DNA from 2 places in the Zafaria sp. Z1313 genome. Region 2 is predicted to be linked to the other one. Evidence: predicted binding sites of a transcription regulator. Region 2 holds the regulator's gene; the other holds the start of a gene.

Region 1 (3,393 bases), on a different contig from region 2:
GCGGATCGTGCGGCCGGAGAGCGACTCCGCCTCGAAGTGGTTCGGGGTGATGAACGTGGCCCGCGGCAGCAGCGTGGACTTGAGGGCCTGGTCGGTGTCCAGGGCGTGGCCGGGTTCCTGGCCCTTGCAGATCAGCACCGGGTCGAGGACGACGTTGCGCCACTCCTGGCTGTCCAGCGCCGCGGCGACGGCCTCGATGGTGGCCGGGCTGCCCATCATCCCGAGCTTGACCGTATCCAGCTGGCCCACGTAGCACGCCTGTACGGCCTCGAGCTGCTCGGCGATGACGCGGGGCTCGACGGCGGTGAAGCGGTGGTTCCAGTTCTCCTTCGGGTCGAAGGAGACGATGCAGGTCAGGGCCGTGATGCCGTACACGCCGAGCGCCTGAAACGTCTTGAGGTCGGCCTGCGCGCCCGCCCCGCCGGTGGCCTCCGAGCCGGCGATGGTCAGGGTGATGGCTGGGGCGGGAGCGAGATCGGTCGAGGTCATGGCGTCCAGTCTAGGCAGGGGATGCGGCGCCGGTCATGGTCGGGCGGCACTGCCGTCCTGCGCCGGGTTGTGCACGTGGACATCGCGCCACACGGCGGCCCGTCCGACTGCGGCGCTTGCTGCCCCGAGTGCGAGGAGCGGAAGTGAGTCCCTGATGTCCAGGCCGAACACGGTGGCGCACAAGGCCGCTGCAGCGGCTCCGGCGAGGAAGAACACGGTGACGTGGACGAGCTGGCTGCGGACGGGCCGCAGGAGGACGCCCAAGACCAGTCCGAGAGGGAAGCCGAAGACCGCGCACGCAACGAGGGCGATGAGGCAGATCCAGGCGAAGCCCGTGGCCAACGTCAGCCAGCCTTCGAGACCGTTCCCGGCGCCGCCGACTGCCGTGCCGCCGAGGAATACCAGGGCCGCCAGGACCAGGCACGCCCAGGTGGCGGCGAGGCCCTTGAGCAATGCGCCCGCTGTGAACGTCACGCGGTGGTGGTCCGGATGGTGGTCGTAGCGCCGGTGCAGGGCGTCGCCCGAGGCCGAGACCTGATCGCCGGCCCGATGCGGATCCGGATGGTTGCCGGTGGGGTTCGAAGCCATGACGCGAGGTTATCGCGGTTCACCGACGATATGGCGTCCGATCGCCGTCCGCGGCGGAGCGCACGAGCCCGATCACGTCGTCGAGAATCGCGCGCACCACCGGCAGGCGGGAGAGCACGGACAGGCGGGCCAGGAGCGGCGCCGCGTTGCGCACGAGGCGCCGCGTCCGTTCCCGGCCCGGCGAGGCGTCGTAGGCCCAGAACAGGAGGATCCCGCGCTGGACCAGCCACAGCAGTTCCGGCAGGTCGTTGCGGATCGCGAGCGGAGGCTGCGGCCGGGCCGTGGTCACGGCCTGCCGCCAGAGGCCGAACTCCTTGGCCCGGTTCACCGCCGCGACGTCCGCATCGGCGGCCTCCGGTCCAGCCCCGCCGCTGAAGGCCGCGCGGAGGAAGGCCGGCCCGAAGCCCTGGAACGGCTCGAGGGCGTCGAGGGCCGTGTCCATGACCGCGCGGATGTTGCCCTCGAGCGTGTTGCCGACGAGCAGGCGCGGCCAGGCGAGGTTCCGGTGCGCCTCCCGCGTCGCCCGGTACAGCTCCCCGGCGAGCTGCTCCTTGGACTCGAAGTAGTAGTAGGCGCTCCCCAGCGACATCCCCGATTCGGCGGCGATCGAGCGCAAAGTGGTCTTCTCGTAGCCGTGGATCGCGAAGAGCTTGGCGGAGGCATTGACCAGTTTCTGCCGCGTGTGCGCGGCCTTGGGACTCGAAGGGGCCATGTTCTGCCTTGCCGTTGCTGGGATCCAGGCCAGTCTACCGCTTTTTGAACATGTTCAAAAAATTGAGGCAAAATGACCTGCCGCCACGGCCCGTGGGAGAATCGGGGGTCAAGTGCTAATACAGCGGGCGGCCGCACCGGGGAACCGGGCGCCGCCTGGCGAACCACTTCCACGATTGGGAACCCCTCACATGGCCGCGAACACCGCCACCCCCTCGCCCGTCCGCGCCGCCTTCGCGGCGGCCGGAAGCCCCTACTTCTCCACCGCGCTGGCCCTCATGGCCGTCGTCGTGGTCCTGTCCAACATCGGCGCCACCAAGGGCGTCACCTTCGGCCCGATCGTCACGGACGGCGGCTTCTTCCTCTTCCCGCTCGCCTACATCCTCGGCGACGTCATCAGCGAGGTCTACGGCTTCAAGGCCGCCCGCCGCGCCATCATCACGACCTTCGCCCTGTCCTTCTTCACGAGCTTCTGCTTCTGGATCCTGATCCACCTGCCCGCCGCCGACTGGTACGAGGGCCAGGAGGCGCTCGCCGCCACGCTCGGACCCGTGTGGCAGATCGTCGCGGCCTCGCTCCTGGGCTTCGCCGCCGGACAGACGCTCAACTCCTGGGTGCTCGTGAAGATGAAGGAGCGCTTCGGCGAGAAGCGCCTCGTGATCCGCCTGCTCGGCTCCACCGGTGTCGGCGAGTTCGCCGACACGCTGATCTTCTGCTCCATCGCCGCCGGCGTCATCGGCATCAGCGACACCGCGACCTTCATCAACTACGTCGTCGTCGGCTTCCTCTACAAGACCGCGGTCGAGGTGCTGTTCGTCCCCGTCACCACCACCGTCATCGCCTGGTTCAAACGCCGCGAACCCAGCTACGGGGAAACGGCGCCCTCGGCGGCCTGACCGCCACGCCCGTCGCCCTCGGACGAGGCGCCGGGACCCCACCCGTCCGGGCGAGGCCCCGCCCGCCCGGACCGGCGCGCCCGGGCGCGGACCCGGCGTCGTCCTCCCCGGCCCTACTGCACCGTCCCCGCCCGGCCTTACCCTGAGGGTATGGAATTCCTCACCGCGATGGGACTGAGCTCGGCGGCGGGGCTCAACGCCTACATCCCGATGCTGGCGCTCGGCCTCATGGACCGCTTCACGGGGCTCGTGGCCCTGCCCGCGGAATGGGCCTGGCTGTCCAACGACTGGATGCTCGCGCTCCTCGGCGTCCTCCTGCTGCTCGAAATCGTGGCGGACAAGATCCCCATCGTGGACAGCATCAACGACTGGGTCCAGACCGTCGTCCGCCCCGCCTCGGGCGGGATCGTGTTCGCTTCCGGGCTCGGCGCCGAGACGGTCACCGTCTCCGACCCGGACTCGTTCTTCGCCGGGGACCAGTGGATCCCCGTCGCGCTCGGCGTGGGGATCGCGCTGGCGGTGCACCTCGTGAAGATGGTGTCCCGGCCCGTGCTGAACGCCGGAACCGTCGGGACCGCCGCCCCCGTCGTCAGCACCGCCGAGGACGGGGCCGCCGTGGGGCTCGCCGCCGCCGCGATCTTCCTGCCGATCCTGGTGCTGCTGCTGCTCGTCGGGCTCGTGGTGATGATGGTGGTCCTGGTGCGCCGCG
Region 2 (3,393 bases):
TCCGCGACGTCACGCGCGCGGTGGAGCTCTCGGTCGAGTACGCCGGCACTGCCGTGGATCCGGCCGGCGTGGTGCGGGCCGGTTTCTCCGCCGAGACCGTCATCTCCCGGAAGGACTTCGGCCTGACGTGGAACGCGGCCCTCGAGGCCGGCGGGGTCCTCGTCGGGGACAAGGTGACGATCGTCCTCGACGTCGCCTTCATCCGCTCCGGATAGCGGCACCACTGGCGCAATCATCCTCCACATCATCCTTGGTGATGATGCCCCCCGGCCGGGCCCGGCGGCTACTGTGGGATTCAGAACCACCAACGCCCAGGAGGAATCATGAGCACTCCCGAGAACAACCCCGAGGTCCCCGAGCCCCCGCGCTACGGGCAGCGCCTTCCGCAGCCCGGCCAGGACGGATCCGGCCAGGGGGCCGGACAACAGGGGCAGCAGCCCGCGCAGCAGCCGGGCCAGCCGCAGCAGGGCGGCGCCGCCGGCTCGTACCCCCCGGCTCCCCCGCAGTCCTACGGCCAGCCGGGGCAGCCCCCGGCCGCACAGCCCGGCCAGTACGGCCAGCCCGGCGCCTACGGACAGGCCGGACAGCAGGGACAGTCGGGGCCCTACGGACAGCCTGGCCAGGGCGCACCGTACGGGCAGCCGGGCCAGCAGTCCTACGGCTACCAGCAGCCGATGCCCGGGAGCGCCGGTTTCGGCGCGCCCGCCGGCCCGCTCGAGCGGCCGAAGGAACTGAACATCTCCTTCTGGCTCGTCCTCGCCGCCGGCGCGCTGACCCTCGTGTCCGGACTCGTCCTGCTGCTGATGCCCTCCTCCGCCCTCGAGACCGCCATCCAGGACGCCTTGACGATGCAGGGCTCCGCGACCCAGGACGAGCTCGCGGCGGCCGGCGTCGACGCGGCCGCCCTGGCCTCCATGACCCGGACGGTCGGCTTCGTGGTCATGCTCATCGGTTCGGGCATCTACGCCCTGCTGGCGTTCTTCATCCGCAAGGGCAGCAACGGCGCCCGCATCACGGCCACGATCCTCGCCGGACTGTCCGTGATCGGCCTCTTCGGCGCCGACGTGCTGACGCTCGTGGTCATCCTGGTCGGCATCGCGGGCGTCGTGTTCGCGTGGCTCAAGCCCTCGAGCAACTACATCGCGGCCAAGAAGGCCGCGAAGCACCAGGGCTTCGGCGCCTGACGCCGGGGCACCGACCCCGCCGGCCGAAGCGCCGGCCAATCACCGACAAGGCGGCCGGACGGAGTAATCCGTCCGGCCGCCTTGGCGTTCGGGATCCACAGGCTAGAGGTGGCTGCCCGGCGTCGTCGCGTAGTAGGCCAGGAGCTGCAGCTCGCGGGCCATGTCCACCTTGCGCAGGACGACGTCCGGCGGAACCTGGAGGACGACGGGGGCGAAGTTGAGGATGTTGCGCACGCCGGCGGCGACGAGCCGGTCGCACAGCTCCTGCGCGGCCGCCGCGGGCACGGCCAGGACCGCCATGTTGATGCCCTCGGCCAGCACGGCGTCCTCGAGGCCCGCCGCGTCGGCGACCACGAGGTCGGCGTAACGCCGCCCCACGAGGGAGGCATCGGCGTCGTACAGCCCCACCAGACGGAAGCCGTTCTCGCGGAACCCCGCGTACCCGGCCAGCGCGCGGCCCAGGTTGCCGGCGCCGACGATCCCCACGCGCCAGTCGTTGTTGAGCCCGAGGGTCGTCGCGATGGAACCGGCCAGCTGCATCACGCCATAGCCCACGCCCCGCCGGCCGAAGCTGCCGAGCATCGACAGGTCCTTGCGCAGGATCGCCGGGTTGACGCCCGCGGCATCGGCCAGGACCTCCGAGGACACCGTCTCGAGCCCGGCGGCGCCGAGGCGCTCGAGCACGCGCCGGTAGAGCGTCAGGCGTTCCAGCGTCGCCTCGGGAAGCGTCTTCTCCGCCGGCCTCATGCGCCCAGGAGCCCCGCGAGCCGCGCGGGGTCGATGACCCAGAAGTCGCGCTGCACGCCGTCGATCATCAGCACCGGGACCTCCTCGCCGAAGCGGTGCCGCAGCTCCGGGTCGTCGTCGATCCCCCGTTCCGTCCAGGGCACGCCCAGGCGGCCGCACACCTCGTCGAGGGTGGCACGGGCCGCGGCGCACAAGTGGCAGCCCTCGCGGGTCAGCAATTCGACGACGGGCGCCTCGGCACGTGCTTCCATGCCGACTAATCTACCGGCGGACCGGCCGCGCACGGGCACGGACGGCGCCCGGCCCGCTGTGGCGCGTGCCATAGACTGGGGCCATGCCACAGCCGCCCGCCGGCCGCACCGTGCCCTCGCCCGTGCGCCCGATGACAGGAGCAGAGGCCGCCTTCTTCGACGTCGACAACACGATGATGCGCGGCGCGAGCCTGTTCGCCGTCGCCCGGAAGATGTATGCGCGCAAGGCCTTCAGCCTCCGCCACGCGGCCTCCTTCGGCCTCAAGGCCCTCTGGTACGCGGTGCGCGGGGAGCACGTCGGCGACATCCACGCCGTGCGGGACCAGGCGCTCGCCCTCGCCGCGGGGGTCCTCGTCGACGACTTGTCGAGCCTGGGCGACGAGGTCTACGACGAGTTCATCGCCTCCAAGATCTGGCCCGGAACGCGGGCCCTCGCGGACCAGCACCTGCGCGCCGGGCGTCGCGTCTGGCTCGTGACGGCCACGCCGCTCGAGGTCGCCACCGTGATCGCGGACCGGCTCGGGCTCTCCGGGGCGCTCGGCACGCAGGTGGAGCACACCGACGGCGTCTACACCGGCCGGCTCGTGGGAGAGATCCTGCACGGCCCCGCGAAGGCCGTCGCCGTCGCCCGGCTCGCCGAGGAAGAGGGGCTCGACCTGGCGCAGTGCTGGGCCTACAGCGACTCGTCCAACGACCTTCCGCTCCTGGAGGCCGTGGGGCATCCCGTGGCGATCAACCCGGACGCCAAGCTGCGCCGCCACGCCGTGCGCAACAACTGGCCCGTCTACGACTTCAGGACCGGCCGCCGCGCCGCGACGTGGACGCTCAAGGCGGCGACCGTGTCCGGGGCCGTCTACGGACTCTGGCGCGGTCTGGGGCGGGTCCGCGGCCGCTGATCCGAGACCCCGCCGGGCGCTGGCCCGGGGGCGTCCCCGGGGCGGTCCGGCACCTGCCGTGATCGCACGTCGGGGAGAACGACGGCGGGGCCGCACCCTCGAGAGATGCGGCCCCGCCGTCGTCATCACCTGCCGCGTCGGCGGCCGGCGCCTACTTCTTGTTGCGGCGCTGGTGGCGGGTCTTGCGAAGCAGCTTGCGGTGCTTCTTCTTGGCCATACGCTTGCGGCGCTTCTTGATCACAGAGCCCATTGGTTCCTCACAAACTTCAGATTCGGTGGTTGCGTTCCCGCCGCAGACGGTCGGACTGCAACCAA

The links. Region 2 encodes Rex, which represses fermentation and respiration genes when NADH is low (regulators of the CRP and FNR family bind a similar motif). Its sites were predicted from a motif close to CTTGTGAANNNNTTCACAAG; they were not measured.
Region 1: the regulator Rex is predicted to act here: its motif matches at 1,831-1,850, upstream of ACQ3I4_RS13860 (queuosine precursor transporter).

The regions. Positions count from the first base shown of each region.
Region 1 covers NZ_JBNWUK010000018.1:38,335-41,727, reverse strand. Annotated here, with positions in the region: gene ACQ3I4_RS13875 (hydroxymethylpyrimidine/phosphomethylpyrimidine kinase) at 1-489, opposite strand, end outside; gene ACQ3I4_RS13870 (hypothetical protein) at 523-1,077, opposite strand; gene ACQ3I4_RS13865 (TetR/AcrR family transcriptional regulator) at 1,097-1,789, opposite strand; gene ACQ3I4_RS13860 (queuosine precursor transporter) at 1,980-2,684, shown strand; gene ACQ3I4_RS13855 (DUF4126 domain-containing protein) at 2,835-3,393, shown strand, end outside.
Region 2 covers NZ_JBNWUK010000003.1:125,030-128,422, reverse strand. Annotated here, with positions in the region: gene ACQ3I4_RS05355 (YceI family protein) at 1-215, shown strand, start outside; gene ACQ3I4_RS05350 (hypothetical protein) at 324-1,184, shown strand; gene ACQ3I4_RS05345 (redox-sensing transcriptional repressor Rex) at 1,287-1,931, opposite strand; gene ACQ3I4_RS05340 (glutaredoxin family protein) at 1,928-2,182, opposite strand; gene ACQ3I4_RS05335 (HAD family hydrolase) at 2,266-3,078, shown strand; gene ACQ3I4_RS05330 (30S ribosomal protein bS22) at 3,230-3,328, opposite strand.